2 regions of the Gluconacetobacter sp. genome follow, and region 2 is predicted to be linked to the other one. Evidence: predicted binding sites of a transcription regulator. Region 2 holds the regulator's gene; the other holds the start of a gene.

Region 1 (4,209 bases), on a different contig from region 2:
CATGCAATCGTTCCAGATGGGGTTCATACCAGTGGCGGATCAGGCCGATTTCCGACGGCCAGCCGGCGGTGCGGTTGCGCAGGCCGTGCATCGTGTCGACAAATCCGGCCCAGCCTTCGCCCGCACGCGCCGGTGCCCTGACCTGCATCAGGGCGGCGATCGGGTCCGGCGCGTCCTGCATGGCGTCCAGCACACGCCGGGCCGAGGTGGGGCCTACGGCGGGCAGCAATTGCATCACCCGGAACCCGGCGACCCGGTCGCGTGGGTTTTCCGCAAAGCGCAGCATGGCCAGCACGTCCTTGACATGGGCGCTGTCGAGAAATTTCAGCCCGCCGAACTTCACAAACGGGATGTTGCGCCGCGTCAGTTCGACTTCCAGTGAGCCGCTATGGTGCGCGGCGCGGAACAGCACCGCCTGCTGCTTCAGCATCGTGCCCTGTTCGCGGTCTTCCAGCATCCGTTCGACGATATAGCGGGCCTGGTCGGAATCGTCCTTCACGCAGACCAGGCGGGGCAGGGCGTCGGATGCGCGGTCGGTCCACAGATTCTTGGTGAACCGTTCGGAGGCCCGTTCGATCACCGCGTTGGCGGCGGCGAGGATCGGCTGGCTGGAACGATAATTGCGCTCCAGCGTCAGCACGGTGGCCGGGGTAGGGAAGGCGGACGGGAAATCGAGGATGTTGCGCACCGTCGCGGCCCGGAAGGCATAGATGCTCTGGGCATCGTCGCCCACGACGGTCAGCCCCGCGCCGTCGGGCTTCATGCCCAGCAGGATCCTGGCCTGCAACCGGTTGGTGTCCTGATATTCGTCCACCAGCACATGGTCCCATGTCCCGCCGATTTCGGCGGCCAGGATCGGGTCGCCCATCATCTGCGCCCAGATCAGCAGCAGGTCGTCATAATCCAGCACGTTCTGGACCTGCTTGGCCGCGACATAGGTGCCGAACAGCGTCTTGAGCTGCTCCTGCCAGCCCGCGCACCACGGGTAATGCTTCAGCAGCACATCGGCCAGCGGTTGCCCGGCGTTCACCACGCGGGAATAGATCGCCAGACAGGTGCCTTTGGTCGGAAAGCGACTTTCGGTCCGGGAGAACCCCAGTTCGTGCCGGACCAGATTCATCAGGTCGGCGGAATCCTCGCGGTCATGGATCGAAAAGGCCGGGTCCATGCCGATCTGTTCGGCATGGGCGCGGATGATCCGCGCGCCGATCCCATGGAACGTGCCGGTCCAGCCCAGGGCACCGGCCAGCGCGCCGGCCCTGTCGCCCAGCACCTGGGCGCAGATCCGCTCCACCCGCCGTGCCATCTCGGCACTCGCGCGGCGTGAGAAGGTCATCAGCAGGATGCGGCGGGGATCGGCACCGTTGACGACCAGATGCGCGACACGGTGCGCCAGCGTGTTGGTCTTGCCCGATCCGGCCCCGGCGATGACCAGAAGAGGCGCGGCCGGAGGGGCTGTACCCTGTGCGACTCCGTGCATCACGGCGGCGCGTTGCGCGTCATTCAGCCTGTCGAGATATCCGTCGGCCACGATTGCTCCCGTAACGCCCTGAAAATGGGGTTATTCCCTGATGAGTGCCTGTAGTTTCCGCCATGGCGCGCTGTGGATCAAATAGGGCGGCCCGGTGCGAAAGTCGTTGACGCCTGTCCCTGATATGGAACAAATAGAGAACATAATGACCCGTCCACCGATTGGGAAGCCTCGGTGGAACGCCATGGATGGACTGTCCTGCCACATGCCCGCATCCGAATCCCGTCCCGCGCTGGAGGTGCTGCGGGAGCAGATCAGTCGTCTGGAAGGCCGCTCGGGGCGCAGGCGGGCTGTCCTGCCATTCGGTCTGGATGAGATCGACAGCCGGTTGCCGGGCGGGGGGCTGATGCTGGGCGCTCTTCATGAAGTGGCGGGGGGTGGATGCGATGCCCTGCATGCCGCTGCGGCCGGCCAGTTCGCGGCAGGGATCGCGGGGCGCACGCGGGGAAAAGTGCTGTGGATCGTCAGCCGTCAGGATGTGTTCGCGCCGGCCCTGATGCAGGTAGGGCTGTCGGGGCGACGGGTCATCTATGTCGAGGCCCGGTCGGATGTGGATGTGCTGGCCTGCTTCGAGGAGGGACTGCGACATGGCGGCCTGGGGGCCGTGGTGGCGGAAGTGGCGCGGCTGTCGATGACGGCGTCGCGCCGCCTGCAACTGGCGGCCGAGACCTCCGGGGCGCTGGGCATCGCGCTCCGGCGCTGGAGGCGGCCGACCGGGGCGGCCGATTTCGGTCAGTCGACGGCCAGCGTCACGCGCTGGCGGGTGTCGGTTCTGCCATCGGTCGCGCTGCCGGTGCCCGGTGTGGGGCGGCCACGCTGGCGGCTGGAACTGATCCGGGCACGGGCCGGGGATGAAGCCATTTTTGAAGTGGAGGCTTGCGATGGCCAGGGGAGACTTGCCCAGAGCGGGCTTGTCGAGAATCGTCTCGCTCTACCTGCCGTTCTGGCCGACGGATCGGATCAGGAAGCGGTTGGGCGCCGACGCGCCCGCGCCTGAGGCCGCGCTGGCGCTGGTGGGCCGTGTGGGACGGCGCCGGGTCGTGCGCTCGGTCGATCTCGTCGCCCGCAAGGCGGGGTTGTGTCCTGGTACGCCGGTGGCCAAGGCACAGGCGCTGTATCCCGATCTGACCATCATGGACGCCGATCCGCAGGGGGACCGCGAGGGGCTGAAAAAATTGGCCCTGTGGTTCCAGCGCCGCATGGCCCCTGTCGTGGCCGTCGACCCGCCGGATGGCATTGTGCTGGATACGACGGGGGCCGATCACCTGCATGGGGGCGAGCAGGCCATGCTGGCGGCGATGGTCCAGCGGCTGCGGCGCACCGGGGTCACGGCCAAGGCAGCCGTTGCCGATAGTTTGGGGGCCGCCCATGCGCTGGCGCGCTACGGGCGGGCGCGGATGCTGGTCGTACCCCCCGGCGAGGCCGCCGCCGCGATGGCCGATCTGCCCATCGCGGCACTGCGCCTGCCCGATGATATCGTCGATGGGCTGCATGCTCTTGGCGTGTCCCGCATCGGCCCGCTTGCCGGTATGCCGCGCGCGCCGTTGGCACTGCGTTTCGGGCCGGAGGTCGCGCGCCGGCTGGACCAGGCATTCGGGCGGGTGGCGGAGGCCATCGTCCCGATCCGCCCCGTCGAACCGGTAGAGGTCAGCCGGAATTTCGCCGAGCCGATCGGTGCCGCCGAGACGATCGCGCGCATGATCGGCACGCTGGTGCCGCCCCTCTGCCAGTTGCTGGAAGAGCGCGGGCAGGGTGGCCGGTGTTTCGACCTGCTGCTGCACCGCGTAGACAGCCGCGCCGAGGCGATCCGGATTACCACCGCCCAGCCGGTGCGGGCCGCCGGAAGGCTGGTCCGGCTCCTGTGCGAAAAGATCGAGACGATCGACCCTGGTTTCGGGATCGAACGGATGGTGCTGACGGTGTCGTGGGCCGAGCCGATGGGCGTGCGTCAGGCCATGTCGTTGCTGGACGAGGCGGATGAGCCTGATGTTTCGGGCCTGATCGACAGTCTGGCCAATCGCGTGGGTACGCAGGCGCTGTATCGCTTTATGCCGGTCGAAAGCGACATGCCCGAACGCTCTTTCTGCCGCGTGCCGGCGCTGGCACCGGACGAGGCGAAGGACTGGCCGGATCACTGGCCGCGTCCGATGCGCCTGCTGCCCCGGCCCGAGCCCGTGCTCGCCATGGCCGAATTGCCCGATCAGCCGCCGGTCTTCTTTATCTGGCGCGGTGTCCGGCGGAAGGTGCGATGCGCCGACGGGCCGGAGCGCGTGTTCGGCGAATGGTGGAAAGGGGATGCCGAACTCACCACGGCCCGTGACTATTTCCGGGTGGAAGATACATCCGGCGAGCGGTTCTGGATCTACCGGGCCGGCGATGGGGAACATGGCGAAACCGGGTCGCAGGGCTGGTTCCTGCACGGGATCTTCGGATGACCCGCTATGCCGAATTGCAGGTGACGAGTTATTTTTCCTTCCTGCGCGGTGCGTCGTCGCCGGCCGAACTGTTCCGGCGGGCGAAGGCGCTGGGGGTCGAAGCCCTGGGGTTGTGCGACCGGAATACGCTGGCCGGCATGGTGCAGGCCCATGTGGCGGCGCAGGAGGCCGGGATACGGCTCGTCGTCGGCTGTCGCCTCGACCTGGCCGATTTTTCGCCCGTGCTGGTCTATCCGACCGATC
Region 2 (4,209 bases):
CTATTTCGGCGTCAACGCCATGCAGGGCGACCATGGCATTCACAGCTATCAGGCACAGTTGCACCTGCTGGACGAGGCCCGCGCCGCACAGATGGACGCGGTCTCGGAACAGAATGCCTGGACCCGCCGGGTCAGCGGGTTGAAGGAAAAGGCGCTGGACCGCGACACGCTGGACGAACGGTCACGCGCAATGCTCAACTTGGCGCGCCCCGACGAACTCGTCATCCCCTACGGCCCGCACGACCGGCTGTTCTAGCCGGCTGTCTGCAACGTCCTCCCGCCGAAGATCCTGAGCGATATTCTCCGCGCTTCGCAGCATTCTCGCTCGGCGGGCCGGCTTGTCGAACAGCCGCAACCAAGCGCATGCGCGAACACAGCCCCCGAAACAAAAAAAGGCCGGCCACCCCGCAGGGTGCCCGGCCTTTTTTCGACCTATCCCACGCGAAACGCGCGGAATAGAGCGGATTATTTGATCTTCGCTTCGCGGAAGGCCACGTGCTTGCGCGCAACGGGGTCGTATTTCCGCATCTCGAGCTTGCCGGTCTGAGCACGGGCATTCTTCTTCGTGACGTAGAAATACCCGGTGTCTGCCGACGAGACGAGCTTGATCTGAATGGTGTTGGTCTTGGCCATGGAATCCTCAGCACTGCTCCGCCGCTGCTGGAACAATCAGGTGCAGCAGTGGTTCAAGTCGGCGGAAAATGCGCATACAGAGCCCCCAGGTCAAGCGTTAGTCGCACGAATCGAGCAGATATGTGTGCAGGCCCGTCGAATAAGGGAGAATTGGGACCGATGCTGAGTGTCGCCGAAGCCCAGGCACGTATCCTGGCAGACCTCGAACCCACGGGGCCGGAACTGGTACCCCTGGCCGATTCCTGGGGACGAATCGTCGCTGCCGACATCGTGGCCCGGCTGGACAACCCGCCGGCCGATGTCTCGTCCATGGATGGCTATGCGGTGCGGGCAGCCGATTGCACGCCGGGCGGCGTCCTGTCGCTGGTGGGCGAGAGCCCGGCGGGCCATCCCTTCGCCGGCCAGGTCGGCCCCGGTGAAACCGTGCGCATCTATACCGGCAGCCTGGTGCCCGATGGCGCCGACGCGATCCTCATCCAGGAAAACGCCCAGGAGGATAAAGGCGCGGTCACGGTCACCGTTCCACCGGGTTCCGGGCAGTATATCCGCCGCCAGGGGCAGGATTTCGCCCAGGGGCAGGTCGTCGTCCCGGCCGGACGGGCACTGACGGCGCGGGATATCGGGCTGGTGGCGGCGGCGAACCATGCCTGGGTTCCCGTGCGCCGACGCCCGGTCGTGGTCATCCTGTCCACAGGCGACGAAATCGCGCTGCCCGGCGAGCCGATCGCGCCGGGCGGCATCGCCAACTCCAACACCCCGATGCTCGCCGCCCTGGTGCGCGCCTGCGGCGGCGTCCCGGTCATGCTCCCGTCCGCACGGGATACCGCATCGGATATCGCCCGTCTGGCCCAGGGAATCGAAACCGCCGACCTGCTGCTGACGGCAGGCGGCGCCAGCGTCGGCCGCTACGACCTGGTGCAGCAGGGGCTGGAGCAGATCGGGCTCTCGGTCGATTTCTGGAAGATCGCCATGCGTCCCGGCAAGCCGCTGATGCATGGCCGGATCGGCCGGGTGCCGGTCCTGGGGCTGCCGGGCAATCCGGTGGCCGCCCTGGTCTGCGGCCTGGTCTTCGCCCTGCCGGCGATTCGCACGCTGGCCGGGCACACGGCCCCGCACCTGCCCGAGGATATGGCGATTCTGGGCGGCGACCTGCCGGAGAACGACCGGCGGGCCGATTATCTGCGCGCCACCCTCTCCCGCGCGCCGGATGGCGGCCTGATCGCAACGGCCTTCAGCCGCCAGGATTCGGCGATGCTGCACACACTGGCCAGCAGCGACGCCCTGATCATGCGTCCGCCTCACGCCCCCCCCGCACGCGCGGGCACGCCCTGCCGGATCATCAGGCTGGACACACTCTCGATCTGACCACCCATTTCCATAACGGCAATGATATTGACGGACGGGCGGGAACCAATATAGAACACAACAAGGCGGTTTCCTGTTTGTTCCCTTCTGTTGACAACGGATTGGCCGACTGACGGAACGACTGGGTCACGGGGTGCCAATGCTGACGCGCAAGCAACATGAACTGCTGCTGTTCATCGACCGGCACCTGAAACAGACGGGGTTCTCCCCCTCCTTCGACGAAATGAAGGATGCGCTGAACCTGCGATCGAAATCCGGCATCCACCGGCTGATCTCGGCGCTGGAGGAGCGGGGTTTCCTGCAACGTCGCCATCACCGCGCCCGGGCGCTGGAGGTCCTGCGCCTGCCGGAAATGGCCTCGCCCGCCACGCCACGGGAACCTGTCGGCGCCCCCATCGCGACCAGCCCGGCGCCAGAGGCGGTCGATCATTCTTTCGTGCCCAATGTCATCAAAGGCGATTTCGCCGGCCGGCTGGCGGGCGCCCCCATCGCGACCGATGCCGAGGCGGTCGGCCTGCCGTTCTACGGCCGTATCGCCGCCGGCCAGCCGATCGAGGCATTGCGCGAGACCGGGGCTCAGGTCTCGGTACCGATCAACCTGCTGGGTCGTGGCGATCACTACACGCTGGAAGTCGCCGGCGATTCGATGGTCGAGGCCGGGATTCTCGACGGCGACACCGTCATCATCCGCCGGGGCGACACCGCCAATAACGGACAGATCGTGGTCGCACTGATCGACGATCAGGAAGTCACGCTGAAACGGCTGCGTCGACGTGGCAGCACGATCGCCCTGGAACCCGCCAACGCCCGTTACGAATCACGCATCGTGCCGTCCGACCGGGTGCGCATCCAGGGGTCGTTGGTGGGTTTGCTGCGCCGTTATTGATGACGGTGTTAAGCAGCCTTTGAAATATCGGCGGCAGAGCCTCGGGCCTGCTGGCTCTGACAAATTGTCAGGCTTCCCGAACCATCAAACAAAGACCAAAGAAAACACCAAAGACCTGCCGCGCGAAGCGGCAGGTCGTCAGTGTGGTCAGTAAGGAGCCGGTCCCATAGGTCCCGCTCCATAGGCGTTCGCGATCACGTTGGAAATAATGCCCGTCGCCAGAGCCGTCAGCAGGAACTGGTTTCCATACTGGACCCAATAATATCCGGGCGGCGGCGCATAAAGGCCGCGATAACGCCGCCAATCCTGCACCTGCCACATGCCCGAACGCGGGCCGTCATAGCGATCCCCACGTCTCCACATCCGACCGCCGCCATATTGCGGACCGCGACGGTCATAGCCAGGCCCCCCGCCCGTGCATCACCGGGCCCCCCCACGACGCGGATGTTCTCCCTGGCCGCCCGGCCCGCCACGCCCGTCATACGCGCCTGGCCCACCACCGGGACCGCCACGACCGCGATTATCACCCTGGCCGCCCGGCCCGCCACGCCCGTCATATACGCCCGGCCTGCCACCAGGACCACCAGGACCGCCGGGACCATCCGGAGCACGCTGCGCGTCAGCAGTAACCGACGCGCCCACAATCAGACAGCCCAGAACCAGGCCGGTCACCAGTTTTGCTTTCACCGGATTCTCCTTTTACTGGCACGGATCATGTTGCCGACTTGTGGCGAAATCCAGACGCAATCCCGCATCCCGCGTTACAAGATGCCTGGAAAAAAGCGTGGCACAGCCACCCCGACCGTCACGTCCGCCCACACGCCCGGCACGCGGCCGGGATCGCCCTACCGATCGGCTTCCCGATATCAGAGCGCCGCGAACGACGGCAGCAGCCTGGCCAGTTCATCGACCTGCGCCGGGCCGATCCGGTCCAGATGGGGAAATTCCGCCAGCACCCGCGCGCCGCCGAACAGGGTAATGGCGCGTCGCGCCTCGGGGGACGGCGGCCCGTTCAACACCACCCCGGCAATGGCAATTCCCCGCCGACGCAGGGCCTGCAAGGTCAGCAGCGTATGGTTGATCGTCCCAAGCTGGCTGCGCGCGACCAGTACAACCGGCAGCGCGAAGCGGGCGATCAGGTCGATCATCATGCACGCCGGCGCAACGGGCACCATCACGCCCCCCGCCCCTTCCACGACCAACGGCCGTTCGCCCCGAGCGGCGGGCAGGCGCAACGTGGCGGTATCAAGCACGATATTTTCCCGCTCGGCGGCGTCGAAAGGCGAAAGCGGCGCGGCCAGCACCGCGGCGGGTGGATGAAGGCG

What was found. Region 2 encodes LexA, which represses DNA repair genes until DNA is damaged. Its sites were predicted from a motif close to TGTTCTANNTANGTTC; they were not measured.
Region 1: a site for LexA is predicted at 1,659-1,674, ahead of ABF821_RS07780 (ImuA family protein). Genes of this name have one in related genera too.

The regions. Positions count from the first base shown of each region.
Region 1 covers NZ_JBDNXE010000030.1:21,098-25,306, reverse strand. The annotation lists gene ABF821_RS07785 (ATP-dependent helicase) at 1-1,531, opposite strand, end outside; gene ABF821_RS07780 (ImuA family protein) at 1,737-2,528, shown strand; gene ABF821_RS07775 (DUF6504 family protein) at 2,545-3,966, shown strand; gene ABF821_RS07770 (error-prone DNA polymerase) at 3,963-4,209, shown strand, end outside.
Region 2 covers NZ_JBDNXE010000080.1:4,771-8,979, forward strand. The annotation lists gene ABF821_RS14060 (FtsB family cell division protein) at 1-256, shown strand, start outside; gene rpmG (50S ribosomal protein L33) at 466-633, opposite strand; gene glp (gephyrin-like molybdotransferase Glp) at 793-1,998, shown strand; gene lexA (transcriptional repressor LexA) at 2,138-2,884, shown strand; gene ABF821_RS14080 (RcnB family protein) at 3,032-3,247, opposite strand; gene bioD (dethiobiotin synthase) at 3,751-4,209, opposite strand, start outside.